Regions from separate parts of the Gordonia sesuvii genome, predicted to be linked through region 2. Evidence: predicted binding sites of a transcription regulator. Region 2 holds the regulator's gene; the other holds the start of a gene.

Region 1 (12,493 bases), 190 kb from region 2:
TAGAGCTTGTCTACGTCGACGAAGGGCAGCGCACTGCGCAGCGTCGTGGCAACTTCCTCAGGCGTCTCGATGGAATCGCTGGCCACGTCGATCGCTCCCAACATGACAGTCTTGCCGCGAAGTAGTTCGATCACCTCGACAGGTACTCGCGAGTTGTGACTCTCCAGCGACACGATGTCGATCGATGACTGTTGCAGCAGTGGGAACGACTCTTCGTACTGGCGCCACTCGGCCCCCAGTGTCGCTTTCCAGTCGGTGTTTGCCTTGATGCCGTAGCCGTAGCAGATGTGCACGGCGGTCTTGGCGCTCAACCCTTCGGCTGCACGCTCGAGCGCCGCGACACCCCAGTCCTTCAACTCGTCGAAGAACACGTTGAACGCGGGCTCGTCGAACTGGATGATGTCGACGCCGGCGGCCTCCAAGTCCTTCGCCTCTTGATTCAGGATGGTCGCGAACTCCCACGCCAGCTTTTCGCGACTCTGATAGTGGGCGTCGTAGAGCGTGTCGATCATCGTCATCGGCCCGGGCAGGGCCCATTTGATCGGCTGGTCGGTCGCTGCCCGAAGATGAGCCGCATCCGCTGCGAACACCGGCTTTTCGCGAGTCACCGCGCGGACTACCGTCGGGACGCTCGCGTCGTAACGGTCACGGATTCGTACGGTCTCGCGCCGGTCGAAGTCGACGCCGTCGAGGTGCTCGATGAACGTGGTCACGAAGTGCTGACGCGTCTGTTCACCATCGCTGATGATGTCGAGCCCGGCACGAGACTGCTCGTGGGCCGCGAGCGCCTGGGCATCGAGCTTTCCGTCACGCAGTTCGTCGTCGTGCAACTTCCACGGCGACCAGAGCTTCTCGGGCTCCGAAAGCCACACGGGCTTGGGCAGGCTGCCGACGATCGTGGTGGGAAGAAGTGTGTTCATCTCTCGTACCTCAAGGTCTCGCGTGGTCAGGCCGATTGCTTTGTGGCCCAACGCTCCAGGACATCGCCGTAGGGCTCCATGAGACTCACCTCGGTGAACTTTCCCTGCGTGGTCGCGAGCTGAGTGCGCTCGACACGGTCGTAGGTCACCTGCGGAAGGGAGTAGTTGCCGTAGTCGAGACTCGGCCGGTACACCTCCGACGCCGCAGTGTTTGCGTTGTAGATCTCGGGACGGTAGATCTTCTGGAACGTCTCCATTGTCGCGACCGTGCCTGCGAGGGCGACGAACGAATAGTCGTTGAGCAGATCGCCGCGGTGGTAGAACGCCAACGGCGCCACGGAACCCGGAGGCATGAAGTAGCGAACCGTCAGCCCCATCTTTCCGAAGTACTCATCGGTGAGCGACAGTGCGTCTGCCACATACTCCACCCCGAGGATCGGGTGGTGATTCGTGAGCCGGGTGTAGGTCCGCGACGTCGAGACGCTGATGCAGATGACCGGCAGCTGCGGGAACCGTTCGCGATACTCGTCCGATTCGAGGAAGCGCTGGAAAACCTGCCCGTGCAGATCGCCGAAGTCGCTGGGGATTCCCGTCGCCTTGTGCCCCGGAAGCCGGACGCTGAAATCGTAATCGCGGATGTAGGAGGAGAAGTTGTTTCCGACGATCCCCTCGGTGCGCGCGCCTGTGGTGGTGTCGAGGATGTCGACGTCGAGGACTTCGATCACCGGAAAGGTGGCGTCGTCCCCGACCGACGTGAGGTGCAGGTCCACGGAGACGATGTCGAGTTCGAGCTGGTAGCGGTCACCACCCGGATTGTCCCAATGGAGCAGCTCGTTGACGCGGGTGTTCATCATCGTCACCGCATTGCGTAGGTTCTGCCGGCGATCCTCGCCGCGCGCGAGATTCGCGAAGTTCGTCGTGCCGCGCGAGGTGGTCGACGGGGTGTAGTCCTCGTCGAAGCGTGTCGTGCCAATGCTGAACGCACATTCGTTCGTCATACGGATCAGTTGTCCTAATCGATTGCGCTGAGTGAAGCGACGGACGGGTCACGCTCGGTTCACTGTGTCGGTTTCGGTAACACTTCGCGCCGCGGTCGCGGTGCTCGAGATCCGTTGTGTCGGTCCCAAAGACGGCCGGGAACCAGCGATCCGAAGTGGTGTGGGGACCAGTGTAGGGACGAAAGTTACCATAGCCTAATTGGTACTTTCGATCGCCTGATATAGGTACTGGCTATGTCAGTAGGTCGACGCCGAACTCCGCGACGACGTCGCGCATCTCCGCCACGAATCGCTGAGCCTGGGCGGTCAACGAGACTGAGGCATGACCGATCCAACCGATCTCGATGCGCTCGTCCACGTCGAGCCGAACAGCGACGATCGATGGATCCAGATCGTCGGAAATGATCCCGGTCGAGATCGTGTAGCCGCCGAGGCCGATCATCAGGTTGAAGATGGTTGCTCGATCGCTCACGCGGATTTCTTGCTTCGATGAACGGGTGGAGAGAATCTCTTCGGCGAGGTAGAACGAGTTGTTCACACCCTGGTCGAACGTGAGCCGGGGCAATTCTTCGAGATCCTTCAGCGTCACACTCGCTTGTCCTGCAAGGGGGTTCGTGCGGGCGATGAAGATGTGCGGTGACGCGAAGAACAGCGGCGTGAAGACCAGTCCGGCTTCGCGGATCAGCTTGTTGATCACCCTTGCGTTGAACTCGTTGCGATACAGCACGCCGATCTCACTTCGCAGCGTGCGGACATCCTCGATGATGTCCCACGTGCGGGTCTCGCGAAGACTGAACGCATACTCGGCGGCTTGCGACGCCTTCACCATGCGCGCGAAGGCGTCGACGACGAAGGAGTAGTGCTGAGTCGATACGGCCAGAAGCCGGCGCGAGGGGCCGCGCCCGAGATACTTCTGTTCCAGAAGTTCTGATTGCTCGACGACCTGGCGTGCGTAGCCGAGGAACTCCGCCCCGTCGTCGGTGAGCGTTACTCCCCGGGTCGAACGAACGAAGAGCGTTCGTCCCAGCCGACTTTCGAGGTCCTTGAGCGCCGCGGACATGGTCGGTTGAGCCACATAGAGCACGTCTGCCGCGGCGCTGATCGATCCTTCCGCTGCCACCTCCACGAAGTAGCGCAACTGCTGGAGGGTGATTCCACGCAGTGCTCCCGCGGTCTGCCGTTCCATGTCAAGAGACTATCGAGGCCTCTGCGGGTATCCCGGCTCGCAGCACTTCCCGACCGCGGCTGACCATCAAACGTCGGGCGGCTCCACATCCTCCAGTACCGTGATGTACATCACACTCTACCTGGAACTTGAGCGGAATACGCTCAACTCTGGATGCGCTGAACAAACCGTGGGCTCATACTTGAGCCATATGGACTAAAGAGTGTTACAGAGAGAAAGGTACACGCGAGTGGACAGCTTCAACCCGACCACCAAGACACAGCAAGCGCTGAGCGCTGCTGTGCAGGCGGCGGCCTCTGCAGGCAATTCCGACGTGCGCCCGGCTCACATCCTGGTGGCCCTGCTCGACCAGTCCGACGGCATCGCCGCACCGCTGCTCAAGGCGGTCGGGGTGGACCCGTCGACGGTGCGCTCGCAGGCCCAGGCCCTGGTGGACCGGGCCCCGACGGTGGCCAGTGCGAGTGCGCAGCCGCAGCTCTCCCGCGAGTCGATCGCGGCCATCAGTGCTGCTCAGCAGCTCGCCGGCGAACTCAGCGACGAGTACGTGTCGACCGAACACATCCTCGTGGGCCTGGCGACCGGCGACTCCGACACCGCCAAGCTGCTGGCCAACGCCGGTGCGACCCCGCAGGCCCTGCGCGACGCGTTCGTCGCCGTGCGCGGCAACTCCCGGGTCACCACCGAGGACCCGGAATCCACGTATCAGGCCCTCGAGAAGTACTCGACCGACCTGACCGCGGCTGCCCGCGAGGGCAAGCTCGATCCGGTCATCGGGCGCGACACCGAGATCCGCCGCGTGGTGCAGGTGCTGAGCCGCCGCACCAAGAACAACCCGGTGCTCATCGGTGAGCCCGGCGTCGGCAAGACGGCCATCGTCGAAGGCCTGGCTCAGCGCATCATCGCCGGCGACGTCCCCGAGTCGCTGCGGAACAAGACGGTCATCTCCCTCGACCTCGGTTCGATGGTGGCCGGCGCGAAGTACCGCGGCGAGTTCGAGGAGCGCCTCAAGGCCGTGCTCGACGAGATCAAGGGATCGGCCGGACAGGTCATCACCTTCATCGACGAACTGCACACCATCGTCGGTGCCGGCGCGACCGGCGAATCCGCGATGGACGCCGGCAACATGATCAAGCCGATGCTCGCCCGCGGCGAGCTGCGGCTGGTCGGCGCGACCACGCTCGAGGAGTACCGAAAGTACATCGAGAAGGACGCCGCCCTCGAGCGCCGCTTCCAGCAGGTCTACGTCGGCGAGCCGTCGGTGGAGGACACCATCGGCATCCTGCGTGGACTCAAGGATCGTTATGAGGTGCACCACGGCGTGCGCATCACCGACTCCGCGCTCGTGTCGGCGGCTACGCTGTCCGATCGCTACATCACCTCACGCTTCCTGCCGGACAAGGCCATCGACCTCGTCGACGAGGCCGCATCGCGATTGCGGATGGAGATCGACTCGCGGCCCGTCGAGATCGACGAGGTCGAGCGGATCGTCCGCCGGCTCGAGGTCGAGGAGGTCGCCCTGGAGAAGGAGACCGACGCGGCGTCGAAGGAACGGCTGGAGAAGCTGCGCGGCGAGTTGGCCGACCAGAAGGAGAAGCTGAACGAGCTGTCGGCGCGGTGGCAGTCGGAGAAGACCGCCATCGATGCGGTGCGTGACCTCAAGGAAGAACTGGAACGTCTTCGCGGAGAGGCCGATCGGGCCGAACGCGAGAGCGATCTCGGGCGGGCCGCCGAACTGCGCTACGGAAAGATCCCCGGCCTGGAGAAGGACCTCGCCGCGGCGCTCGAGAAGACCGGCACCGACCCCGGCCAGGACGTCATGCTCCAAGAGGAAGTCGGACCCGACGATGTGGCGCAGGTCGTCTCGTCGTGGACCGGTATCCCCGCGGGCCGCATGCTGGAAGGCGAGACCGCCAAGCTGCTGCGGATGGAAGACGAACTCGGACACCGGGTCATCGGCCAGAAGGACGCGGTGACCGCGGTATCCGACGCAGTTCGTCGCGCCCGCGCCGGTGTCGCCGACCCGAACCGGCCGCTCGGTTCGTTCATGTTCCTCGGTCCCACCGGTGTCGGTAAGACCGAGCTGGCCAAGGCACTCGCCGAGTTCCTGTTCGACGACGAACGCGCGATGGTTCGCATCGACATGAGCGAGTACGGCGAGAAGCACAGCGTCGCACGCCTCGTCGGCGCTCCTCCCGGCTACGTCGGCTACGAGTCCGGCGGCCAGCTGACCGAGGCGGTGCGGCGTCGTCCCTACGCGGTGGTGCTGTTCGACGAGGTCGAGAAGGCGCACCCGGACGTGTTCGACGTGCTGCTGCAGGTGCTCGACGAAGGTCGTCTCACCGACGGCCAGGGCCGCACGGTCGACTTCCGCAACACCATCCTCATCCTGACGTCCAACCTGGGTGCCGGCGGCGACAAGGATCAGGTGATGACCGCGGTGCGGGTGGCGTTCAAGCCGGAGTTCATCAACCGGCTCGATGACGTCATTGTGTTCGACGCCCTGAGCCCGGAAGAGTTGGTGTCCATCGTCGACATCCAGCTCGCCCAGCTCGGAAAGCGCCTGGCGCAGCGTCGCCTGGAACTCGAGGTGACGCCGAAGGCGAAGGAATGGCTGGCCGAGCGTGGTTTCGATCCGCTCTACGGCGCCCGTCCGCTGCGGCGGCTGGTGCAGCAGGCGATCGGCGATCAGCTCGCGAAGTCGTTGCTGGCCGGTGACATCCACGATGGCGACATCGTCCCGGTGAACGTCAGCGCCGACGGAGACACGTTGGTGCTCGGCTGAACTGACTGAGATCGGCTCCGTCAGGTGGGTCCGAGGGAGTATTCCCCTCGGTGCCCTCTGACGGAGCCGATTGTCGTCACCGGGGTGTCCGAGGCGGTCGTCAGCTACTGCGGCCCGCCCGCAGTCGGGAATCGTCATAGAATCGCATCCGTTCTCGCACCTCGTCGGGCCGGATGCCGAAATGTTCTGGTGCGTAATGGTGTCGTCCCTTGGCTCCGCGCGGTTGGGCGGCGTGGTGCGCCTCGAGCATCGCCAGCACGTCCGGTGCCTCGAGGTCGGCGGCGGCGTAGATGTCTCGGACAGCGGCGGATGTGTCGGCGACCAGATCCCGATAGTCAATGTCCACGCACGTGACCGTCTGCGCTGCAACAGAATTGCGGAACTCAAGTGCACGCCGAAACCAGAGCTCGGTCTGCTCGATCTGAAAGCGACCGACATCGGAACCGTCGACCTCGTCGCTGTAAGTCGAGCGGTAGGTGGCGAACAGACTTGCGCCCGAAGAGACGGTCTCGACGATGTCGCGGTGTAGGTGCACGATCACCGCACCCGGGTACGTAGCTGCCAGTGCCGACAGTTCCGCGGTGTGGGCCGGTGCCTTGAGCACCCAACGGCGCCGAGACCCGTCGTCGAGCATCTGCAACATCCGCCGGTGCCCTGCGTACTCACCCCGAAAATCCTCACCGGCCAGCCACGCCGCGTACGAATCGAGGCGGGTGGTGGAGCTGAACGCCCAGTTGCGCATCGAGATTCCCATGCCGAGTACGCATTCCTCGGGCAACCGTGCCCCGGAATCATGGACCGCCGCCATCGTCGGGTTCAGTCTGTGCAGCAATGCGTGGCCGCCGCTGCTCGCCTCGATCCGGTGTTCGCGTTCATCTGGATCGAGTGCGGCCATCCGCCACGGCGCGTACAGCTCGGACGGCAACGGAGCCCGCAGGCGCGGGTCGCGCGCCAACAGGCGAAATAGAAAGGTGGTGCCGGTCCTCCAACCGCCCACGATGACGATCGGCGGCGTGACCGCTCTGTCCTCGACACCGGGATGCGAATGCAGGAACTCGGCTGTCGCCGCCCGAGCCCGTAGCTTGGCGACCGCGGTGTCCTGCGCAGTGCGTGCGCCCAGCGCGTTGAGACGACCATCCTCGGCCGCAGATGCGAGGTACTGCTCGACACCCGACTGCCAGAGTGTCGGATCTCCCAGCGCGGCATGACCATACTTCCCGGCCGCGCGTTCGACGACGAGGTCGACCGCCTCGAGACCGAGCCGATAGCGGTCCGGGTGGTCCCGGCGGTCGGCGTCCGCGGCGGCGTAGATCGCCGCAGCGTCGAGTGATCGCGGCGGCGGCGTCCAGCCGCTCATTGGTCGGTCTCCAGTTCATCGAGCCGAACGCGACGAACGCGCGGCAGGGCTGGGGTCTCGGTGGGCGCCAGGAAACGCATGACGACGATCCCGAATGATCTGCCCTCCGTGTCAATCCAGTCACCTGCGGCGGACGCCGGGGGCCGGGCGGACAGGGTGAAGCGATAGCGTCCGTCGGTCACCGTCGCGGTGCGACCGGTGTAGGAGACCCGACGACTGCGGTAGTCGAGCGAGTTCAGAAACCGGCTGTACGCGAGGATGTTCCAGTAGCGACATGCGACGAGGTCGCCCTCGACGACGAGGGCCTCGCCGTCCTCCAGTTGCCAACCGCCCCGCAGATAGTGGATGTCGGGTTCGGTGAAGACCGAGCCTCCGGCCATCTCCGACCAGTGCCGGATCTCGTTCGGTGGGTCCTGATCGCTCGCCGCGGAGGTGGTGAAGATCCGCGGCAAGAACTGCGTGGCCGCACCCATTCGCCCGAGTTGCGCCGCGAAGCGACCGGGGTCAGGCGGTGCAGTCGGCCCCGGATCATCGAGAGGCTCGATCGTGCACTCACCGAGTCGATCGGCATCGACGTCCTCGTGAAAGAACCGCACCCAGAGGACGGTGGTCCGATCGCTCAAGGTGAGCCAGTCGCCCTGCGGGGGCGCCGTTCCGCCGAGAGTCACCTCGAAGTTTCCTGCGGCGTCGAAGGATATGACGTCACTGTCGAGGCGTGCGGTCGCTTCCGCGTCGAGGCCCTGGGTTCGTGCGTAGGTGGTGACGGACACGAAGACGGCGTCACCGCGGTTGCCGCGAATCCGGTAGCGCCGATCGGCGCGTATGTCGGCGACCCAGTATCGGAAGTCGGGGTTGTCCATCAGGAACTTCTGCCGCCAGCCGTTGAAGGGCACCAATTCCGGCCGTTCTCGGTCGATCTCGAACCTGCCGAGCTGGTTGGCGACGCCGCGCAGCAGCGCGCGATAGCCATCGGCCTGTTCGGCAGGATCGAGACCGGCCGTGTCGGTGGCCATCTGTTCTCCGGCGGTGCGCAACGATTCGACGAAATCGTCCCACGCAGCGACTTCCGGACGGTCTGGTGCTGCGCCGGTCATGCCATCGACACCCGGTCGTCGTGCCGATAACGCGGGCTGACGTCGTCGATGAGTACGCCGGGTCGGGCACTGCACACCGCCGGGATGGCATCCAGGACAGCGCGGACCGAGGCATTGGTGATCGGGTTGGTGTGTCCGCTGTGCGGGCCGAACTCGAGTTGTGCCCGCATCTCGGCCGGCTCCCCGCTGACGATGAGCGTGTAGGAGATGCTGCCGGAGAATCCGTCGAATGGCAGGTGATCACCCCGATAGATGAGTTCGGGTGCCAGATACCAGCATTCCTCGTTGGTGAAGAAGTGGTGGTCGTCGAGGAATCCGCGATGGATGAGGTGTAGGGCCGCGGCCGTTCCTTCTCGGATCTCGGTGGACCCGATGGTCGCATCCCGTGTTGCGGGCAAACCTCGCAACGAGGTCTCCACCCGGACCCGGTCGCTACTCACGCCGTAGAGTGCGTGCGCGACATTGCCGGTGAGGTCTCCGTAGTAGAGGTCGCCGCCGCGCGCGACCGGGGACTCGGCACTCAACGTGTCGAGGTCCGCTCCGAAGCCGAGACCATGCAATCCGCCCCACATCGCCCCGGCGCTGCTGAAGTCCACGGCCTCCACCGATCGCACATGCGAGACCGACGACATCCCCGCCGCCATCGTCATGGCTAGTCGTTCGACGATGAACGTCGGATGCACTCCGGTTCCGTGCAAGGTGGCGCCACCGGTATGGCATGCCTGCAGCAGCTCCTCCGGTGAGCGGCGAAAAGCGCTGAGCCAATTGGGCATCGACACATTGTGATAGGCGGCGGTGGACACCACGTTCTTTCCCGATTCCAACAGCGCGATGACGTCGTCATCAAGCCCCTTGAGAACGGCTGCCGGCGCGGGGGTCACCACGACGCAGTCGAGATCGAGCGCCAGGAACTCGTCGCGGTCGCTGGTGGCGTACACCCCGATGGGATCGATCTTGGCGAGCTCTCCGACGTCGCGGCCGTGCTTGGCGTCCCGGCGCACCTTCGCGCCGACGACCTCGAAGGTCGGGTCCGCGACCGCTGCGCGGATCACCGCGCCACCGACCTCGCCCGGGCCCCATACGCCGATCCGCAGCGGCCTCCCGTAGCCGGGTTGTCGAACTCCGCCCGCTGTAGCACTGGGTGTTTCGTTGACCGACATCGATCCCGCGCCTCCCTCGCACATTTGGGAAGCAGGTGCTTCCCAAATGTGAATCTGAACCTATACTGGTTCGCATGTCAAGGCCCTATCGCAAACTCCCGCCGCAGATCCGCGCGGCCGACCGTAGGGCGAAATTGATCAGCGCTGGTGTCGAACTCGTCGGCACACAGGGTGTTTCGGCGATGACGATGCGTGCGGTGTGCCGCGAGGCGGGCCTGAGTCAGAAGTTCTTCTACGAGAGTTTCGCGGACACGGATGCCTTGTTGCACGAGGTGTACAACGGGACTCTTCGTCGGGTTCGTGATCTGGTCGACGAAGCAGCGACCGGAGGCGAGGGCGACTGGGTCAGGCGACGAGCCGGGGTCGACGCCGCGGCTCGACTTGTTGCGGAGGACCCGCGCGTCTGCCGGATCCTGTTCGTCGAGCCGGTCGCGGATGTGCGTCTTCGCCGTTACGTGCGTCGATCGATCCTTGCGCTGATCTCCGCCGACTCCGACCGCTCTGCGGTTGAGAACGGTGTGACCGTGGCGTCGAAGTTGCGGTACGCCACGCTCTTCGGCTCGTTGATCTCACTGTTCATCGAGTGGTCGGAAGGGAACCTCGGGACCGATCGCGCCGTGTTCGTCGACCATGTGATGGCGCAGCTCGAGAGGTTGCCGGGTGCCGGCCACGTGGTCGTCGCGGACGAACCCGTGCGGCAGGTGTAGAGACCTAAACGGAAACGTGGCAGGTCGATAAACGCATGTGCGCGGCTACCCTCGAGCTCATGGTGAACGAATGCATGCAGGAGACGTGGGCAACCTCCGGTCGCGGCTGGGTCGAGAACGAGACCATGTTCGACCAGGTGTTCACGCCGTTCACCCATGCGCTGCTCGGCGCGGCCGCCATCGAGCCCGGCGACCGAGTCCTCGATGTCGGGTGTGGCTCGGGGACGCTGCTCGAGCACGCGACAAGACTCGGGGCCACCGCAGTCGGTGTCGACATCTCCGAGGCGATGGTCGCGGCGGCGCAACGCCGGGTCCCCGGCGCGACGGTGCGGCTTGCGGACGCGCAGACCGCGGATCTGACCCCGGATTCCGGCCAGGCCTTCAATCGGGTCGTCTCCCGCTTCGGAGTCATGTTCTTCGAGGACCCTTCGGCGGCGTTCGCGAACATCCGGCGGTCTATCGCCGCCGGCGGGCGCCTGACATTCGTGTGTTGGCGGTCCGACGACGATCCGCTCATGTTCACCCTCGGCACGAGCGTATTGACCGACCGGTTAGGCGGATCCGGTGCTGTTGCCGATCCGGCCGCACCCGGACCTCTGGCCTTCGCCGACGCCGACAGGGTGCGAGAAATCCTCACCGACGCGGGCTGGGACGACATCGGAATCGAACCGGTCGACGGCATGTGCGACTACGGCATCGACGGCAGCGACGGAGTCGAGGAACGTCTCGCGATGGTCCTGTCCACCACCACCGGGCAGCGGGCGCGTGCCGCGTTGGAACCATCTCTCGGGCTCGACGGCTGGGCTGCACTGGTCGACGACGTCCGCGCCGAGATCCGCCGCCACACCGTCGACGGTGTCGTGAAGTTCATCGGACGCACATGGCTGGTGACCGCGGGCAACCCATCGACCTGACGCCGGCTGAAGCGGTCAGCCGGCGTGGTCGGCGGCCGCCCGATACAACCACGACGTGACCAGTGCGCCCGGATCGACCACCCCGCGGGCATTCTCGCCGACATAGCTGGCCCGCCCCTTGGACGCCGTTGTGTCGCGGGTGGATTCGGCGCCGTCCTCGGCGGCCTCGGCCACCTCGCCGAGCGACTTGTCCTCCGAAAGGGCCGCGGCGGCTGGTGCCAAGGCGTCGACCATCGTGTTGTCGCCGACTTCGGCCCCACCGAGATCCTTGATTTCCGCGAGCGCGGACGACGTCCCCTCACGAAGCGCTACGCCCACATCGTCGGAATCGGCGAACGCGGAGGCGAGTTGGCGGAACAGTACCCCGAACACGGCTCCGGACGTGCCGCCTGCACGAACCAGGAACGACGTGCTGATGGCGGTCAGCACGTCCGCGTCCGACCCGCGCAGCGGGAGCTCGTAGTGGCCGAGCGCGGCGGTCATGTTGGCACCGAAGTCGCCGTCACCGGCCTGCTGGTCGAGCGCGGTCAGGTCGTCGATGGAGTCCCGAACGCGACCCACGAACTCCGAGAGCCACACCGATTCCGCACCCTCCGCGGCGGAGTCATGTGGTTCGGCGAAAGCGATGTCGGACACCGACACCGGTCCGCGACCGACCCTTGACGGCCATGCGGGCGCATCGGTCGGCGCGTCGAACAACCGCAGGATCTCGTCGTCGACGCGGACGAGGGTGAGCGAGAAGCCGGTCATGTCCAGGGCCGTGACGAATGTGCCGACCATCGACCGCTCGACGACGACATCGCGTCGACCCAAGGCGGCGGCCACCTCACCGAACACCAGCGACAACTCGAGCGGATGCGCGGCGCCGAGCCCGTTGACGAGGCAGATCACCCGATCGCCGCCGGTGAGCCCGAGCGAGTCCACGATGCGGTCCAGCATGCGCGTGACGAGCTCACGCGCACCGACCTGATCGGTCCGGTCCTCACCCGCCTCACCGTGGATGCCGACACCGAACTCCATCTGACCCGGTTCGAGGTCGAACGTCGGGCCGTCGGCGCCCGGAATCGTGCAGGCCCGGTAGGCGACAGCGAAACTGCGTGCGCTCGCCACCGTACGGCGCCCCAGATCGGCCACCGCCGCGAGGTCAGAACCCTCGGCAGCAGCTGCGCCGCAGATCTTTTCCACGATGATGGTCGCGCCGGTCCCGCGCCGTCCGGGGCCCGATTCCGACTCGGTCGCGACGTCGTCGTCGACGAGCACATGGTCGGTGGCCACCTCGTCGCGGAGCAGGTGCCGGGCGATCCGGAAGTTCATGACGTCGCCGGTGTAGTTCTTCACCACGTGCAGCACACCTTTGCCGCGGTCGGCCCAGCGC
Region 2 (18,741 bases):
TCAGGGACCGGCACCACCACCCGATCCCTGAGGAGATCCGGAGCGCTAGCGGAGGATCGTCACGAAGGGTCGCACCTCAGGGACCAGGGGCGACGCTCAGGACGCCTTCTTGCGCCGCTTGTGGCCACTGCGCGCCGAGACCGCGCCCCCGAGCAGGATCATCCGCATGGTGCGCTCGGCCGCATCGGCCAGCAGTTCGGCGCCGTTGGCGACCGCTTCGGACAGCGGCATCGGTACCGCGATGATCGCCGCGATCGCCGCGATCCCGACGTCGTGCACCGACGGCGCCCCTTCGCCGAGCGATCCGGCCAACGCCAGCACGGGAACACCGTGACGCTGCGCGCGGCGGGCGACCTCGGCAGGCACCTTGCCGTGCGGGGTCTGGAAGTCGATGGAGCCCTCGGCGGTGATCACCAGGTCCGCCTTCCGGATTCGCCGGTCGAGGTCGATTCCCGACAGCCCGGAGTCCAGCAGCGCGTCGAACCGCGAGCGCAGGACTGCACCGATGCCGCCGGCCAGACCTGCGCCCAGACCACCTGATACTCCGGTTCCCATTCCGGTGCGCAGATCGGCGCCCGGTGCGTCCGCGTGGCATTCGAGGACCGCCGCCCAGTTGTCCAGCGCATCCGACAGTTCCTGCACCTGTTCCGGGGATGCGCCTTTCTGCGGCCCGAACACCCGGGCGACGCCCTGCGGGCCGGTGAGCACGTTGTGCGGGTTGCAGGCCAACACCACCTCCACCTCGGCGAGGCGTGGGTGGATGCCGGAGGTGTCCAATCCTCTAGCGAAGGCGAGTTCGTAACCACCCGTTCCGATCTCCCGCCCGTCGGCGTCGAGAATCCGCGCGCCCAGCGCCTGCAGCGCCCCGGCTCCCCCGTCACATGTGCCGGAGTCGCCGCACCCGACGAGGATTCTCGACACCCCGGCGTCCAGCGCAGCAACGATCAGTTCGCCCACCCCGTAGGTCGTGGTGGCGCCGGGATCTCGCTGATCCCGCGGCACCAGAGACAGGCCGGCCGCCGAGGCCATCTCGACCACCGCGGTCCGCGAGTCACGCGGGCCGATCTCGGCCCACTGCGCGCGCACCGGCAGTCCGGTCGGCCCGGTCACCGTCCGCTCGTGGAGACGGCCGCCGGCGGCATCGGCGAGGATGCGTGCGGTCCCCTCACCACCGTCGGCGATCGGGGCGACGTCGATCCGCACGCCGGGCAGGGTACGTCGGATGCCGGCGCAGATCGCCGACGCCACCGAGTCGGCGTCGAGACTCTCCTTGAAGCCGCTGGGCGCCACCAGAATACGCTGCGGTACGGAAATAGGCATGGTTCCTCCAAGGGGTGACGGGACGAGCGATGACACTGTCGGCAGATCAGGAAGCGAGCAGGGGCAGACCGAGCGCCGGCCACACCCAGAAAGCGAATGCGAGGAGCAGTCCGAGCGAGATCGGCGCCAACACGGCGGTGAGGCTGAGCAGGTGGCGGCTGTCATAGCCGGGGACGGTCTCCGAGGCGGCGAACATCGCGACGGGCTTGGCCGAACTGGTGAGGGTGATGCAGAAACCTGCTGCGGCAGTGGAGATGAACGCTGCCGCTGCCGGGTCGACGCCGACCAGCGGAGCGGTCGCCACCACGATGGGCACCAGGACCGCGGACCGGGCCGACCGCGACTGCATCACCAGGTGGGCGGCGAGCGAGATCACCACCACGACGACCACGAAGGAGATGGCACCGGCCGGGCCCTGATCTCGGATCGACCCGAATGCCTGATCGGCGAGCCATTGCGCTGCAACGGTTTCCGACAGGGCGACACCGAGCGCGATGGTGGCGGCCATGAACAGCAGCAGGGTCCACGGGATGGTCTTGACCGCCGCCGGCATGGTCGTCGCCCCGACCGCCGGTGCCGTCGCCACCAACGCGCCGAGCATGGCAACGATCGCCGGAGAGAGACCGTGGACGGATTCCGTGCACCACAACGCGATCACGACGCCGAGAATCCACAGCAGACGACGCTGCGGCGTCGAGAACGGCCCATGGATCGGTGCGGCGGTGATCGCCCCGACCGCCTCGCGTGTGATGCGGAGCGGCGTCGCTCTTTCGGCATGGTCGGTGAAGATCCACAGCGCCACTTCGGCGGCCAGATGCGACCAGAGGATCGCGAGCGGCAGTCCGAGCATCGCCCAGGTCAGATAGTCGATGCCGGAACCAACGGTGGTGTCGAGGATCTGGCTGGTGATGAGGTGCGCACCCGCGCCCAGGAGAGAACCGATGGCGGAGAACAGGATCACCGCGGGGAAAACCAGTGCGAGACACAACACCAGACGCGCCCGGTCGCGTAGGACCTTGGCTAGGGCGAGGAACACCGGAAGTGCGATGGCCGCACGCCCCGACGTCGACGGGATCGCGAACGTGGTGATCAGCAGCGCGAAAGTGACGAGGTGAACCAGGTGGCGGGGCGTTCGCGCCCACGTCAGGACACGTGCCGACAGTCGCGCCGACAGCCCGGATGCCGTGATCGCGGCGGCGATGACGAACGCACCCACCATCAACCAGATGAGTTCGGAACCGAGTGTCTCGGTGAAGGTCTCGGTGTCGACGGCACCGACCACGACGAGTGCGAGCGCCGCACCCAGGGCGATGGAGGTGTCGTCGACGGGCGCGAAGATCCACATCCACACCGCGACGACGAACACCAGCAAGGTGACGACCGCGTCGATGTCCAGGTCGCCACGCCATCCCGCACCGAGTACATATCCGGCCAGGACGACGGCGACGGCCGCACCCAGGCCGGCACGGACGCCGTGTGCGGAGATCGTGGGGCGGCGACGCGGTGCGGGGTCCGGTATCGGTTGCCGGCGCAGCGTTCTCGGACGGTGCGACTGTGCTCTCGGCGGAGATGTCGAGTACTCGGTGATGGTCATCGCAGCCGGTACCCCATGCCGCGGACGGTCTCGAGGCGCTGTGTCCCGATCTTGGCGCGAAGTGCGCGGACGTACACGTCGACCACGTTGGATGCCGGGTCGAAGTCGTAACCCCACACGTGTCCGAGGATCTGTTCACGCGACAGGACCTGGTCGGGGTGACGGAGAAACACCTCGAGCAACGCGAACTCGCGTGCGGTGAGGTCGACGGCCGAGTCACCCACATGGGCCCGGCGGGAACGCAGGTCCAGACGTAGATCTCCCAGGGACAGTGCGGATTCGGACCCTGCACCGGTGTCCGCGACGAGACGTAGACGCACCCGCGCCAGTAGTTCGGCGAACTGGAACGGCTTGGTCATGTAGTCGTTGGCACCGCCCTCGAGACCGGCGACTGTGTCGGTCACGCTGTCACGGGCGGTCAGCACCACCACCGGGGTGGCGACGCCTTCGCCGCGCATCTGGCGGAGGACAGTGAATCCGTCCATGCCGGGCAATCCGATGTCGAGGATGACCATGTCGAACGATCCGTCGCGCGCCATCATGAGTGCCGTGTCTCCGTCGGCGACGTGCTCGACGGAGTACCCGGCAGCACGCAGACCCTTGCCCACGAAGGACGCGATGTGGTGGTCGTCCTCGGCGATCAGTATGCGGCTCATCGGTTCACCTCGGGTCCAGGCGTCGTTGTGACGTACAGGGTCTGAGGATCCGGCGACGGTAGATCGAGACCGAAGGTCGCTCCCTCTCCGGGTACGCTGCGCACCCAGGCCGAACCGTGGTGGGCGTCGGCGATGGCCCGGACGATCGCCAGTCCCAGTCCCGCCCCGGATCGGTTGGCGCTGCCGGTGCGGTCGGCACCGCGCTGGAACCGCTCGAAGATCGCCGCGGCGTCCTCCTGTCGGACACCGGGTCCCTCGTCGGTGATCCAGATCGAGAACCGTCGCCGCTCACCCTCGCCGACGAACCGTGACCCGAGTCGGATCGTGGAGTCGTCCTCGGTGTGCGACACCGCATTCGCCGCGAGCTGCACCATGGCCTGGGTGATCCGTTCCGGATCGACCCGGCAGCTGCCTTCGGCGACTTCCATGAGAAGCCAACGACGGTCGCCGATCGTCTGCACCTTCGACTCGATGTCGAGGACGAGTCCCGCCGCATCGACGGTCCGCGCGACGACGAAGTCGGGTTGCTCGGCCTTGGCCAGCATCAGCAGATCACTGACGATGCGGCCCATCCGGACCAGCTCGCTGTCCACGAGGGCGAGCGTGGCGCGTCGCTCCTCGGGGTCGTCGGACAGCAGTTCGAGGTGTCCCCGCACGATCGTGATCGGTGTCCGCAGTTCGTGTCCGGCGTCGTCGACGAACTGACGCTGCGTCATGTACGCCTGCTCGATGCGGTCGAGCATCTCGTTGAATGTCGCCGCAAGCGCGGCCACATCATCGCGGCCGACCACCGGGACGCGAGCAGTCAGGTCGTTCTCGCCGATATCGGCAGCCACTCGACGCACCGTGCGCACAGGTGCCAGGATGCGTCCGGCGACGAAGTAGGCGATGCCCGTGGTCAGGACCAGGCCGCCCAGGCCGACGAATGCGATCGTGCGCATGGTGCGATCGACCAGTTCGCGTGCCTGGTCGGTGAACACCGCCACGACGAAGATTCCGCTGCCACCTTGGACGTTGTCGATCTGGACCCGGCCCCAACGCATCGGTCCGGCGGAGGTGTCCATCACCCCACCCGATGCCGCTGCGCCGGTGATCGTGGCCAACAGCGTGGGATCGGTGAACAACGGTCCGGGCTCCCCCGGCCCCTGGATCACCTGATCGCCGACGACGCCGGCCATCACCTCACCGGGGACCGGTGATTGCCGGGCCATGTACACCTCGAGCATCCGCGTCACGGAGGTGAACGGTTGCGAGGTGGTGGGGTCGACGCCTTCGGCGGCGAAGGTACGGAACTCGTCGACCTCTTGAGTGACATCACCGTTCGCGCGGACGTCCGCGTCGCGGAGCAGCAGGTTGCGCGCGGTCAGCGTGACCACGACCAGCACGACGAACGTGGTGAGCATGATCCACGCGGCGATCCGCCAGCGTGCCGGCAACGCCGCACCTGTGCGGAATCGACGACGGGCGCCCGCCTCGGCTGTGTGTGTCGACGGCTCCGACGAGAAGTCCGGTCCGTGCAGCGGTGCGGGTTCCGGGAGACCGGGTTCGCTCAGCGGTGGCTCCGGTGACCGTTGCCCGCCGGCCGCTGCCGTCTCTCCGGCGGGTGTCGCGGATGACTCCACGTCGCTCCACGCCAGCGGCCGAGTGTGTTCGGTCGGCTGCGGGAAACGTTCGGTGGGAGTCGGATCAGTCATCGTCGCCGGCATCATCATCGTCGAAGTCGTCGGTGCCGTCGTCCAGGTCGTCATCGATGTCGTCGTCGAAGTCGTCCATCGGAGGGGCGGGATTCTGGGGCGCCGGATTCTGGGGGGCGGGATTCTGAGGCGCGGGGCGATCGTCCCAGTCGTCGTCTCCCCAGTCGTCATCTCCCCAGTCGTCGGTTCGGTCGTCGTCATCGCGGCCGTCGACGCGTGGCGCCGGGGGCGCCTGCGGAACCGGGGGCGCGGCGGGAGTACTGCTGGTGGGTTCAGGCGGCACGCTGACCACCACCGGCGAGGGATCGAGGTCGGGTCCGGGTGACCGTGTCAGGACAAAGCCGGCGACCACGGCGACAGCGGCCGCACCGATCACGACGAGTGCGACGAGCGGGCGGGTGATGTTCATGATCCCAACCATGAACGGCGTGCGTGATTCGTTCATGAGGGGAAGATGAAGCTTTTTTCATCTACCGTTTTCCCAGCTCAGAGGATCACTCCCGGGTTGAGCAGTCCGTGCGGGTCGAGGGCGTTCTTGATGGTCGCGGTGAGGTCCATGACGTCGTCGCCGACCTGGTTCGGCAGCCAGCCCTTCTTCAGTCGACCCACCCCGTGTTCGCCGGTGATGGTGCCGCCGAGCGAGATGGCGAGGTCCATGATCTCCCCGAACGCCAGCTGCGCCCGGTCGTGTTCGTCGGTGTCGGCGGGATCGAACACGATCAGCGGATGGGTGTTGCCGTCCCCGGCATGTGCGATCACCGAGATCATCACCCGACGCTCGGCGGCGATCGCCGCGACGCCGTCGATCAGTGCCGGCAGCTGCGGCAACGGGACACCCACGTCTTCGAGCAACAGTGAGCCCAGCTTCTCGACCGCCGGGATGGCCGCTCGTCGCGCGGCGGTGAAGGCCTCCCCCTCCTGCGGGTCGTCGGTGGCGAACACCTCGGCGGCGCCGTGCTCGGCGAACGCGCGCTCGATGATCTCGACCTCGGCGGCGCCGGCCGGGCCGGGTGCATCCGATTGCGCCACCAGCAGCGCGCCGGCCTGCCGGTCGAGGCCCATCCGCAGCATGTCCTCGACGGCGTTGATGGACACCGAATCCATGAACTCCAGCATCGCCGGGCGGATCTGGGCGGTGATCGCCAGGACCGCCTCACTCGCCTGGTGCACCGAGGCGAAACTGCCGACGACCGTGCACGCCGGAGCCTGGGGTGGCAGCAGCCGCAGAGTGACCTCGGTGACGATGCCGAGCACCCCTTCGCTGCCGACGAACAGCTTGGTCAGCGGCAGTCCGGCCGAGTCCTTGAGTTGTTTGCCGCCGAGGCGCATCGCGCGGCCGTCGGCCAGTACCACTTCGAGGCCGAGCACGTAGTCGGTGGTGACGCCGTATTTCACGCAACACAGCCCGCCCGCGTTGGTGGCGACGTTGCCGCCGATCGAGCAGATCTCGAATGACGACGGGTCCGGCGGATACCAGAGGCCATGGGCCGCGGCCGCCGCCTTCACCTCGGCGTTGAACAGTCCCGGCTGTACCACCGCGGTTCGTGTCGCGGTATCGATGACGAGGCCGCGCATCTTCTCCGTCGACAGCACCAGCGCACCGTCGACGGCGGTCGACCCGCCCGACAGGCTCGTGCCCGCACCCCGAGTGACCAGCGGCACCCGGTGGTGGGCGCACCAGCGCACCACGGTCTGAACCTCAGCCGTGGTCGTCGGCCGCACCAGTGCCAACGGGGTACCGGCATCCGGGTCGAACGCGCGATCCTGCCGATACCCGCCGAGGATGTCCGGGTCGGTCACCACCATCCCGTCGGGCAGTTCGGTGCTGAGCGAATCGGGACTGATGACGTCGGTCATGTCCTCACTGTAGGCGGCAAGGGCGAACGGAACGGCCGGCTGCCGGTGATGCGGAAGGACCGTTCACAGCGACTGCACAGCGCTTTCCCGGGACGAGCGCAAGGTCCGCTTTGTACGTTGACGACATGCAGCCCGAAACACATGACCACGACCGCGGATTGCGGTTCGACCTGCGAAATCTCAGTCGCCGACGTGCCCTGATGCTGTTCGCGACCGGCGCCGTCGCGACGACCGCGGCGGCCTGCGGCAACGGCACATCCACGTCCGGTGAGTCGTCGACGTCGTCGGCGGCCGGGTCCGGCACCTCGGGCACCGCCGCGGGTTGTGCTCCGGCGGCTCCCGGCGAGACCGCCGGCCCCTACCCCGGCGACGGCTCCAACGGTCCCAACGTGCTGATCGCATCCGGGATCGTCCGCAGCGACATCCGGTCGAGTTTCGGCGACGCCTCCGGCACCGCCGAGGGCGTGCCCGCAACCCTGACGATCACGATGCAGGACCTGGTCGCCGACTGCTCGCCCGGCGAGGGCATGGCCGTCTACGTGTGGCATTGCGACCGCGACGGCAACTACTCGATGTACAGCGACGACGTCGCCGACCAGAACTATCTGCGCGGTGTGCAGGTCGCCGACGCCGAGGGGGTCGTGCGGTTCACCACGATCTTCCCCGCCTGCTACGCGGGTCGCTGGCCACACATCCACTTCGAGGTCTTCGACTCCCTGGAGCAGGCCGTCGCCGGCTCCGACGCCCGGCTCACCTCGCAGATCGCCCTCCCCGAGGACGCATGCACCGCGGTGTTCGACCACGACAGCGGGTACGCACAGAGCGTATCCAACATGTCGGACGTGACGCTGGCGTCCGACAACGTCTTCGGCGACGGCTGGGATGCGGAGCTGGCCACCGTCGAGGGCACACCCAACGACGGCATGGACATCTCGATCACCATCGGCGTGGCCGCGCGGGAGGACAACCAGGCGAGCATGGGCGCGCCGCCCGCCGGGGGTGGCGGGCCCGGCGGACCGGGCGGACCCGGAGGACCCGGTGGATCGGGCGGGCCGGGCGGACCACCGCCACCCGGGTGATGCTGCGGCGATCTGCCCCGTGACCCGGCACAATGGTCCGGGTGAGTGATTCCCAAGCGCAGATCGTCGACGAGTAGCGGTCGACACGATGACCACGCCGCACCGCGCCGATCGGCGCACCCGAGACGACACCGATGTGGTGTTCGCCGCCGGTGACGTGGTGGCCGACCACACCATCGATGCCTTCCTGGGAAGCGGCAGCAGCGCCGAGGTGTACCGCGTCCACACCGCATCGCATCCGGAACCGCTCGCGCTCAAGGTGCTCCACACCCGATCCAGCGATCAGCAACGCATTCGTGAGCGTTTCGAGCGGGAGTTCTCGATCGCCTCCCTGCTCGATCACCCCAACATCGTCCACATGCACGCGCGCGGTGAACTGGACATCGACGAGCTCGGGGTCGACAACCGCACGCCCGCAACGGTTCTGTGGATGACGATGGAGTATGTGGCCGGGATGTCGGCCAACGAACTGGTGGGACCGCACCCGACGCAGGCCGAGGTCGCCGCCACCGTGGAGATCGGACGACAGATCGCCGACGCTCTCGACTACGCGCACAGCTGCGAGGTGCTCCACCGAGATGTGAAGCCCGCCAACATCATCGTGTCCACGGCTTCGACGCCGACGCGCGCGGTGCTGACGGATTTCGGGATCGCGCAGTTGCTCGATGACGCGCGGCCACTCGCTCGCAACGGCCGCGTGCAGGGATCGATCGCCTACGCCGCGCCCGAATTGCTCACCGCCAGCAGGATCTCACCGGCCACCGATCAGTACGCCTTGGCGGCCAGTTTGTTCGAGCTGCTCACCGGCGAACCCCCGTTCCCGCGGGCCACCGCGTTCGCCATCACCTACGCCCACCTGCACGACCCGATCCCCCGTCTCACCAAGACGCAGCCCTGGCTGCCGTCGGCGTTGAACTCGGTGTTCGCCAAGGCGCTCGCCAAGAACCCCGCCGACCGATATCCGACGTGTGCGGAGTTCACCGACATCGTCCGGCGCGCGCTCCTCGATGTGCCGGTGCCGACGCCTCAGCGTCGTCGGTGGTGGTCGCGGCGGGCGAAGCCGTTGGTCGAGTAGACGAGGCTTCGCTGGTCGAACACCCCAACCGCCGGTCGAGATTTGTCTCGCTGGTCGAGTAGGCCGAGGCGCTAGCCGAGGCCGTATCGAGACCCACAGCAGCTCACGAGATCTCGATACACCCTCCGCTAGCGCTCCGGGCTACTCGATCAACGGGAGGGCGCGCCTGGACCACTCGAACTTCGAGAAACACCCCAACCGCGGTCGTATCGAGACCCACAGCAGCTCACCAGATCTCGATACACCCTCCGCTAGCGCTCCGGGCTACTCGATCAGCGGGAGGGGCGCGCTCCGGGCTACTCGATCAGCGGGAGGGGCGCGCTCCGGGCTACTCGATCAACGGGAGGGGCGCACCTAGTCGATCCTGTACACACGCAACGCATTCTCCCGGAACACATTCGCGAGCGCATAGTCGCCCCCACGTGGCGCGATGAGGTCGGTCAACGCGCCGACGATCATGTCGAACGAGACGTTCGGCTTGTCGATCGGGAAGTTGGAACCGAAGATCAGACGATCCGGACCGAAGTTGGCGAACGCGTGGTCGATGAGGGGACCGATCATCTCGGTGAGCGTCGCACGACTCCCGACGTTGCCCCAGCGTTCCCGGCCATAGCCGAGGACCGGCAGGCCGAGTCCGGAGAGCTTCACCATCACGTTGGGGCACGAGGCGAGCGTGAACATCCGTTCGCGCCACAGCCGCAGGATATCCGCGCGTGCACCGGCCGTCGCACCGGTGCGTGCCCCGACGGGCCCGAACAGTCCCACCGGTGCCCCGATGTGATCGACGACGATCGTGACCTCCGGATACTCCCGCGCCAACGTCACGACGTCGTACAGCTGATGCGAGTACACGAAGGCGTCGAACACCAACCGGCGTTCGGCCACGTCGGCGAATCCCTTCAGGAATGCAGGCGACGCGAGGATGCCGTCGGCATCGGCGCCGTTGCGGATCTTCGGGTCCGGGTGGCGGGTGGTGATCCAGCGGATGCCGCGCAGACGGTCGGTGAGCCCGGCATGTTCGTCGAGCAGCTCACCGAACCGTTCGGCGCGCGGATCGGCGTGGGCCACGATCGCCCCGAGTCGTGGCAGCGAGTCCTCGCCGAACGGCAGCGCGGTCACATATCGGGTCTCCTCCACCGCCGACCGACCGGCCGGGGTGTCCAGTCGTCCCGCCGCCTCATCGCCCCGCCAGTGCGATTCCATGTGCACGACCGTGTCCACCCGCGTGCCGACGCCGTCGAACAAAGGTGAGGTGTCGGCGAGATACTGCATCGGCTCGTAGACACGCGCGACGGTGCTCGGGGTCAGCACGTACTCGCGGTCGGCCTGCGAGACGACCATCGGGAACACCCGGTCGCCGAACGACGGCACGAACCGGTACAGCCGGGAGAGTCGATTCGCCGCCCACGGTGTCGTCCGCGGATTCCACTGGTGGAGGTGGGCATCGACTATGGCAGGAACAACACCATCGAGCGAGCTCACCTCACCGACATTGCCACAGTCACGACGAACCCGACATCGATTGATGGATCGTAAGTCGGCGTCCAGCGACCGCTAGGCTGTCGTGGGCGGGAGATCCGCTCACGGACGGACCGGTACGCATTTCAGGGGAGGTGACCCGCCTCATGCCCAGCCACTCACGGCACATCCTCCATCATCTTCGCGAGTTGATCCGTCGCGATCCGGATCGGTTCGCGTCGAACATCTATACCCGCATGTTCTCCATCGATCCCGATCTGCGGGAGCTCTTTCCCGCGGTCATGTCCGGTCAGCGCGACGCCTTCTTCCGCGTCATCGACCACGTCCTCGACGTGGTGCCCCAACGGGAGGGGCATGGGGAACTGGTGGAGTTCCTGGCGCAGCTCGGACGCGATCACCGCAAGTACGGCGTGCGCCCGGAACACTACGGCGTCATCTATCAGGCGCTGATCGCCGAGTTCGCGTCCATCCTGGGCGACTACTGGGATGACGAGACCGCGCAGACGGTCAGTCAGGCGATGATGCTGACCACCGGGGTGATGCGTGGCGCCGCCGAGACCGCGCCGCATCCCGCGCTGTGGTCGGCCGAGGTGGTGGAGAAGTTCCGGATCACCCGCGACCTCGCGGTCATACGGCTGCTCACCACATCGCCGATGCGGTTCGCGCCCGGCCAATACCTGGAGGTGCAGGTTCCTCAGCGACCGAAGGCGTGGCGGAACCTGTCACCGGCGATCCCGCCCAACCCGCGCGGCGAACTCGAGTTCCATGTGCGAGCGGTCCAGGGCGGTGCGGTCAGCACCGCCATCGTCGGCGAGACCCGGGCCGGCGACACCTGGTACTTCGCGCAGGGTCACGGGACCCTGCACGTCGAATACGACCGGCCGGTCGTGATGGTCGCCGGCGGCACCGGACTGGCGCCGCTGCGGGCGTTGCTGATCGAGATGTCGAAGCGGGCAGACACCCCGTCGACGCACATCTTCTATGGGATGCGCTATCCCGGGGAACTGTACGACCTCGCGGTGCTGCGCCGGATCGCCACGACCAACCCGTGGCTGCGGATCACGGCGGTCTCCGAGCAGACCGAGGACCCGTGGTGGATCACCGCGATGACGACACCGGAGGCGTTGGGAATCGAGCACCGGATCGGCACGCTCGACGAGGTCGCCGCCGCTGCCGGACCGTGGGACGACCATCAGGTGCTCATCGCCGGATCGGCACGGATGATCGAGGTGACGCGTCGGCGGATGCTGATCGCGGGCGCCCGCGCCAGCCTCATCCAGCACGACCCCGTCGTCTGAGCTGCTGCTCGAGACTCTAGGGACCGCCGGTGCCCGGCGCCGCGGTCGTGACCGTCGTGGTCACCGTCTCCGTGACCGTCGCCGTCGGGGCCTCCGTCACGGTTTCGGTCTCGGTCTGCGTCTCGGTTTCGGTGGCCGTGGACGTGCGGGTGACCGCCTCCCCCGACCGCGTCACCGTGGTGGTCGCGACGTCGGTGCGGACCTCGGTGACCGGTTCCGCGGTTTGGGTCACCGTCGACGGAGGCGCCGTCTCGGTGACCGTCGTCGTGGGTGCCGCCTCGTCCTCGGCCGCGTCGACGCCGGCGAAGACCGCGGACGCCGCAATCGCACCGAGCGCCAGCGCGGCGACCAGGGCGGCACCGATCATCCACCACCGGCGGTTCGATGCGGCGCCTGCCGCTGCGCGGGGGCTGCGTCGGGAGAGCACCGCCGCGCCGAGGGCGGCGGCCAGTGCGGGCTGATCGGCCACGATGACCGGGCGAGCCAACGCGTATTCGAGGGCCTCGGGCGCGCCGGGCACCTCCGCACCGGGACCGGTGCACACGACCGACGTCACCGACGACCCGCCGGGTGCAGCGGTCACCGCATCCGCGACCTCGCTCGCGTGAGCAGGATCGGTGACGGGCCCGGGAGAACCGGAGGCGAACTCGGCGGTGCCGAGGACTTCCCCGGTCGCCGAGTCCAGCGTGACCACCGATGACCCCGGCGAGGGAACCGCCGAACGGTCCAGGTCGACGACCGCGATGATGCCGCGCCCCGCTGCGGTGGTCCGGGCGACCTCGGCCAGGGCGGCGGGCATGTCGGTGACCGCGACCTTGTCGTACCAGGCCGGTCGCGCGGTGCTGGGAGACAGATTGGCCTGCAGATATCCCTGCGTGGCAGGGCGTGCGCAGGCGACGCCGATCCGGTCGATCTCGTAGGGGACCGAATCGACGAGCTCATGGATGGCGTTCTCGGCGCTCTGCGCCGACGGATCGGGCAGTTCCACCAGGTTGCTGGCGATGATGGCGCCGTCGGCGCTGCGCACGACGGATGCGACCTGATCCTCGACGACGGAGATCCCCAGAACCGAGCCGTCCGAGTCCGAATCGCCCGCGATCTGGGCGCTCCTGGTCTCGGCCATGTCCCCGTCCTGTCTCCCCGCCACGTTGTCCCGAGCCAGGGTAGCGGGTCGCTTTCCCGGTTCTGGCCGCACCTGCCGCTTCTGGCCGCAGTACTGTTCCCAAGCCGGAACCTGGAGGTGCGGCCGGAACGCGGCGGCCACGGCGGCCGCACCGTGGAGTCAGTCGGTGGTGCGCTTGCGGCGCGGCTGCCAGACCACCAGCGCGCTGGTGCGGGGCACCGGGACCAGTTCGCCGCCGCGACGCACGGGCGCGTTGTCGACCTCGGCCTGCAATTCGCGGACCCGTTGTTGCAGCGCATCGACCTGGTTCTCCAGGTCGATGATGCGCTTGATGCCGGCGAGGTTGACGCCCTCCTCCTGGGAGAGACGCTGGATCTCGCGCAGCACCTCGACGTCCCGGGCGGAGTAGCGCCGGCCGCCGCCGCTGGTGCGTTGCGGGGTGACCAGGCCGAGCCGGTCATAGGTGCGCAGGGTCTGCGCATGCATGCCGGCGAGTTGCGCGGCGACAGAGATCATGAAGGTCGCGGCAGCGTCGTCGTCGTAGGTGGCCATCCTCATCGCCCCCACCCGGCGCGCGGATCGAATCCGGCTGCCTTCTCCGCGGCCGCGTACTGACGCATGGCCTCGACCGCGGCCTCGTCGAGCTTCGGCGGGACGGCGACCTTGACCGTCACCAGCAGGTCACCCGCGCCACCCGAACGCTTCGGGACACCGCGGCCGCGGACACGCAGGGTGCGGCCGTCGGTGGTGTTGGCGGGGATCTTGACCCCGACGCTGCCGTCGAGGGTCGGGACCGACACGGTCGCGCCGAGCACGAGTTCGGAGATGCTGACCGGAAGCTGCACCTTGAGGTCGTTGCCGCTGCGGCTGAACACCTTGTCCGGCGTGACGTGCACGACGACGTACAAGTCGCCCGACGGTGCTCCGCGTCGACCGGCTTCGCCTTGTCCGGCGAGCCGGATGCGTTGTCCGTCTTCGACGCCGGCGGGGATGCGGACGTTGATGGTGCGGGCACGCACCTTGACGCCGCTGCCGTCGCAGTCGGTGCACGGGTCATCGATCCGCGATCCGGTGCCCTGGCAGTCCTGGCACGGTTCGCTGAAACCGAACGCCCCCTGGTTGCGGCTGACGAATCCGGAACCGTTGCAGTTCGGGCAGACCCGCGGGCTCGTACCGGGCTTGGCGCCGCTGCCGTGACAGGTCGTGCACGGTGCGGGGCTGGTGACGCGGAGTGGCACGGTCGTGCCCATCGCCGCGTCCTTGAAGGTCAGCGTGGTCTCGGTCTCGAGGTCGTTGCCGCGCTTCGGGCGAGTGGCCGTCGACGACCGCGTGCCGCGGTTGAACAGGCCCTCGAAAAGGTCGCCGAACCCGCCGGCGGATTCACCGCCACCGGCGCCGGCGCCTCCGCCGAACAGGTCACCGATGTTGAAGTCGGCACCCGTGGTGGACGTGTAGTGGGTTCCGCCCCCGCCGGGGAAGCCACCGGGGAAACCGTTGCCGCCGCCGCGGAATCGTCCGCCGGCGAACATGGCGCGGGTCTCGTCGTATTCTTTGCGCTTCTCCGGGTCCGACAGCACGCTCTTGGCCTCGGACACCCGCTTGAAGCGGTCCTCGGCTTCGGTGTTGCCGGGGTTCTTGTCCGGGTGCAGCTCGTTGGCGAGCTTGCGATAGGCCTTCTGGATGTCCTCGGTAGAAGCGTCAGAAGCAACGCCGAGGTCCTGATAGAAGTCGCGTTCGAGCCACTCTCGTTGTGGAGCCATCAGACGTCACCTCCTTCGGTATCTCAGTTGTCTTGATGAAGTTGTCCCTGTTCAGTTGTCGCCCCGCCCGATCCCTGAGGAGGGCCGGAGCGCTAGCGGAGGTCCGTCACGAAGGGTCCGCCCCTTCGTGACACTCGTCGCTAGCGCTCCTCGCTCCTCAGGGAGCGGGGTGAGCGGAGTGACCAGTGTGCTTATTGTGCACCAGTCTGTTCGGCCGCATCGCCGGCTACATCGACCGGATCGGTCACCGTGACCATCGCGTGACGGATGACCTTGTCGCCGAGCCGATACCCGGTGCGGTACACCGCGCCGATCACCGGCTCCGCGCCGTCACCCTCGTGCTGAACGGCTTCGTGCAGTTCCGGGTCGAACACGTCGCCGGGTTCACCGAACTTGGTGAGCCCTTCGGCCGACAGGGCACCGGCCAGTTTGTCGGCGACGCTGCGCAGCGGGCCCGCGTCGAGGTCGCCGTGCTCGCGGGCACGGTCGAGATCGTCGAGGACCGGCAACAGCTTGTCGATGAGCAACTGCTTGCCGTAGGTCACCGAGCCCTGCTTCTCCTCGGCGGCACGCCGCCGGAAGTTGGCGAACTGAGCGCGCTCCCGTTGCAGATCGGCGGTGAGTTCGGCGACCCGCTCGTCGGCGACGTCGGGGATCTCCGGTTCGGCTTCTGCACCGTTTGCGGTCACCTCGGTGTCCGGTTCGGCGTCGGCCGGGCCCGGCCCGGCGGCCGGATCCTCGCGCACCTCACCCGTTTCCGGGTCGATGCGGCGACGATCGGTCACCGTGACCGGTTCCTGCTCGCGTACGCCTTCCGGCTCCCCAGCGGTCACTTGTTGTCTCCGCTGGTGTTCGACGGCTCGTCGACCACCTCGGCGTCGACGACGTCGTTGTCGCCACCGGCCGACTCACCCTCGGGTGCGTCGCCGTTGGGCGACTCGGCGGCCGATGCGGCGTAGATCGCCTGACCCATCTCCTGCGACTCGGCCGAGAGCTTCTCCACCGCGGACTTGATGGCCGCGATGTCGGTGCCCTTCAGCGCTTCCTGCGCCTCGGAGATGGCCGCGTTGACCTTGTCCTTGACCTCGCCGGGAACCTTGTCCTCGTTGTCCTTGAGGAACTTCTCGGTCTGGTTGACCAGCGACTCGGCCTGGTTGCGGGTCTCGGCCTCCTCACGACGCTGACGGTCCTCGTCGGCGTGTGCCTCGGCGTCCTTGATCATCCGGTCGATCTCGTCCTTGCTCAGGCCCGAGCCCTCCTGGATGCGGATGGAGTTCTCCTTGCCGGTGCCCTTGTCCTTCGCGGTGACGTGCACGATGCCGTTGGCGTCGATGTCGAAGGTCACCTCGATCTGCGGGACACCCTGCGGCGCCGGCGCGATGCCGCCGAGCTCGAACGAGCCGAGCAGCTTGTTGTGCGAAGCGATCTCGCGCTCACCCTGATAGACCTGGATCTGCACCGACGGCTGGTTGTCCTCGGCGGTGGTGTAGGTCTCCGACCGCTTGGTCGGGATGGTGGTGTTGCGCTCGATCAGCTTGTGCATCACGCCGCCCTTGGTCTCGATACCGAGGCTCAGCGGGGTGACGTCGAGCAGCAGCACATCCTTGACCTCGCCGCGCAGCACACCGGCCTGCAGGGCCGCGCCCACAGCGACGACCTCGTCCGGGTTGACGCCCTTGTTGGGCTCCTGGCCGCCGGTCAGTTCCTTCACCAGTTCGGTGACGGCAGGCATGCGGGTCGAACCGCCGACCAGCACCACGTGGTCGATGTCGCCGACGGCGATGCCGGCGTCCTTGATGACCGCCTGGAACGGCGAACGGGTGCGCTCGAGCAGATCGGACGTGATCTTCTGGAACTCGCTGCGCGAGAGCTGCTCGTCGAGGAACAGCGGGTTCTTCTCGGCGTCGACGGTGATGTAGGGCAGGTTGATCGAGGTGCTCTGCGAGGCAGACAGTTCGATCTTGGCCTTCTCGGCAGCCTCACGCAGACGCTGCATCGCCATCTTGTCCTTGGTCAGGTCGATGCCGTTCTGGCTCTTGAACTTGTCGACGAGCCAGTCGACGATGCGCTGATCCCAGTCGTCACCACCGAGGTGGTTGTCGCCGGAGGTCGCACGGACCTCCACGACGCCGTCGCCGATCTCGAGCAGCGAGACGTCGAAGGTACCGCCACCGAGGTCGAACACCAGGATGGTCTGTTCGCTCTCACCCTTGTCCAGGCCGTAGGCAAGCGCCGCGGCGGTGGGCTCGTTGACGATGCGCAGCACGTTGAGGCCGGCGATCTGGCCGGCTTCCTTGGTGGCCTGACGCTGGGCGTCGTTGAAGTAGGCCGGCACGGTGATGACCGCGTCGGTCACGTCCTCGCCCAGGTAGGACTCGGCGTCGCGCTTGAGCTTCTGCAGCGTGCGGGCGCTGATCTCCTGCGGGGTGTACTTCTTGTCGTCGATCTCGACGGACCAGTCACCCTCGCCCATGTGGCGCTTGACCGACCGGATGGTGCGGTCGACGTTGGTGACCGCCTGGTTCTTTGCCGGCTGCCCGACCAGGACCTCGCCGTTGCGCGCAAACGCGACGACCGACGGGGTCGTGCGGGAGCCTTCGGCGTTGGCGATGACGGCGGCTTCGCCGCCTTCGAGCACGGATACCACCGAGTTGGTGGTACCGAGGTCGATTCCAACTGCACGAGACATGTATTTCCTCCTAGTTCATGGGTCTGCACCCAGTGCGTCTCGATCCGAGTTCTCTCGAAACCTGAACTTCAGTGCATCCGACTCATGTCCTACTCAAGACACGCGACGGAGTCAACCTGGGTTGAGCCTACACCGCTCAGGTTTCTCGAAGGGTCCAACGGGTGTGGGCAGAGGAATGTTCCCGACCTGGGCCGGAAAATTGAGCCAACCCCGCTCAATGTGAGGGAGCTCTCAACTCTGCACTGCGGTCACACAGGGCGCACACCGCCCCGCTTAAACTCATCCGACCGGCCACGGCCCGGTGCGATTTCTCGGTGCGATGTCCGCAAGGCATACCTCGAAGGGTGGGGGAACGTGACGACAGTGGCCGACGATGACTGACCGCCAGGCCCTGCTCGGGAAGGCCGCACTCCAGGTGATCGCGTCCGGCGGCCTACGGGCATTGACCCACCGGGCCGTCGACGAGGCGGCCGGACTCCCCGCCGGATCGGTGAACTACTACGCACCCACCCGGTCGCGGCTGAACGGCCTCGCACTCGCCGAGGTGTACGAGCAGATGTACGCGATCGCGGTCCGGACGTTCGGTCCGGTCCTCGATGTCGGAGAGAAAGCCGCGACCGACGTCGTCCTGGATTGCACGACCGACTTCGTCGAGGCGATGTCGAACGAGGGCCGCGGCGCCGTCCGAGCACGTCATGCACTGCTGGTCGAGGCCCAGTTCGACGCCGACCTCCGCAAGCAGGTCATCACCAACCGGACGGCGTTCATCGGATTCACCGAGCCGTTCGTCCGGGCCTATGCGCCGGAGAGTTCCGAACGGGCGGCAGAACTGATCGTCGTACTCATCGACGGTTTGATCCAGCAGCAGACCCTCGTCGCGACGTCGAACTTCCCCAGGCCGATGATCCGCGCGGCCATCGCACGCATCTTCCGTTACGAGGAGCGGTAGTACTCACCTACCGCCCGTGCGCGGCGAAGAAGTCCCAGATGGCGGTGGTCGCATCCAGGGCGTCCGACGGCGTGTCGCCCGGACGCAGTATCGAGGCCGCGGGTCGCGCGGTCGCACCAGGCCATTGATGCCCGGCCCCGACGATGGAGATCAGTTGCACTGTGCGCT

What was found. The regulator HspR, encoded in region 2, represses chaperone genes until heat shock. The targets are predictions, from matches to a motif close to ANNTGAGTNNNNNNNACTCANNT.
Region 1: a site for HspR is predicted at 3,231-3,253, ahead of clpB (ATP-dependent chaperone ClpB). Genes of this name have one in related genera too.

What each region holds. Positions count from the first base shown of each region.
Region 1 is NZ_JAZDUF010000008.1:230,605-243,097, forward strand. Features, by position in the region: gene VZC37_RS22520 (methionine synthase) at 1-920, opposite strand, end outside; gene VZC37_RS22525 (putative oxygenase MesX) at 947-1,918, opposite strand; gene VZC37_RS22530 (LysR family transcriptional regulator) at 2,151-3,104, opposite strand; gene clpB (ATP-dependent chaperone ClpB) at 3,334-5,886, shown strand; gene VZC37_RS22540 (sulfotransferase family protein) at 5,987-7,243, opposite strand; gene VZC37_RS22545 (DUF1214 domain-containing protein) at 7,240-8,337, opposite strand; gene VZC37_RS22550 (hypothetical protein) at 8,334-9,497, opposite strand; gene VZC37_RS22555 (TetR/AcrR family transcriptional regulator) at 9,572-10,204, shown strand; gene VZC37_RS22560 (class I SAM-dependent methyltransferase) at 10,264-11,118, shown strand; gene VZC37_RS22565 (dihydroxyacetone kinase family protein) at 11,134-12,493, opposite strand, start outside.
Region 2 is NZ_JAZDUF010000008.1:32,689-51,429, reverse strand. Features, by position in the region: gene VZC37_RS21640 (glycerate kinase family protein) at 97-1,320, opposite strand; gene VZC37_RS21635 (SLC13 family permease) at 1,367-2,914, opposite strand; gene VZC37_RS21630 (response regulator transcription factor) at 2,911-3,570, opposite strand; gene VZC37_RS21625 (sensor histidine kinase) at 3,567-4,973, opposite strand; gene VZC37_RS21620 (hypothetical protein) at 5,257-5,709, opposite strand; gene VZC37_RS21615 (FAD-binding oxidoreductase) at 5,751-7,121, opposite strand; gene VZC37_RS21610 (dioxygenase family protein) at 7,247-8,200, shown strand; gene VZC37_RS21605 (serine/threonine-protein kinase) at 8,289-9,275, shown strand; gene VZC37_RS21600 (amidohydrolase family protein) at 9,630-10,757, opposite strand; gene VZC37_RS21595 (FAD-binding oxidoreductase) at 10,901-12,052, shown strand; gene VZC37_RS21590 (DUF7159 family protein) at 12,069-13,175, opposite strand; gene VZC37_RS21585 (heat shock protein transcriptional repressor HspR) at 13,335-13,733, opposite strand; gene dnaJ (molecular chaperone DnaJ) at 13,730-14,935, opposite strand; gene grpE (nucleotide exchange factor GrpE) at 15,127-15,768, opposite strand; gene dnaK (molecular chaperone DnaK) at 15,765-17,624, opposite strand; gene VZC37_RS21565 (TetR/AcrR family transcriptional regulator) at 17,998-18,573, shown strand; gene VZC37_RS21560 (CE1 family esterase) at 18,581-18,741, opposite strand, start outside.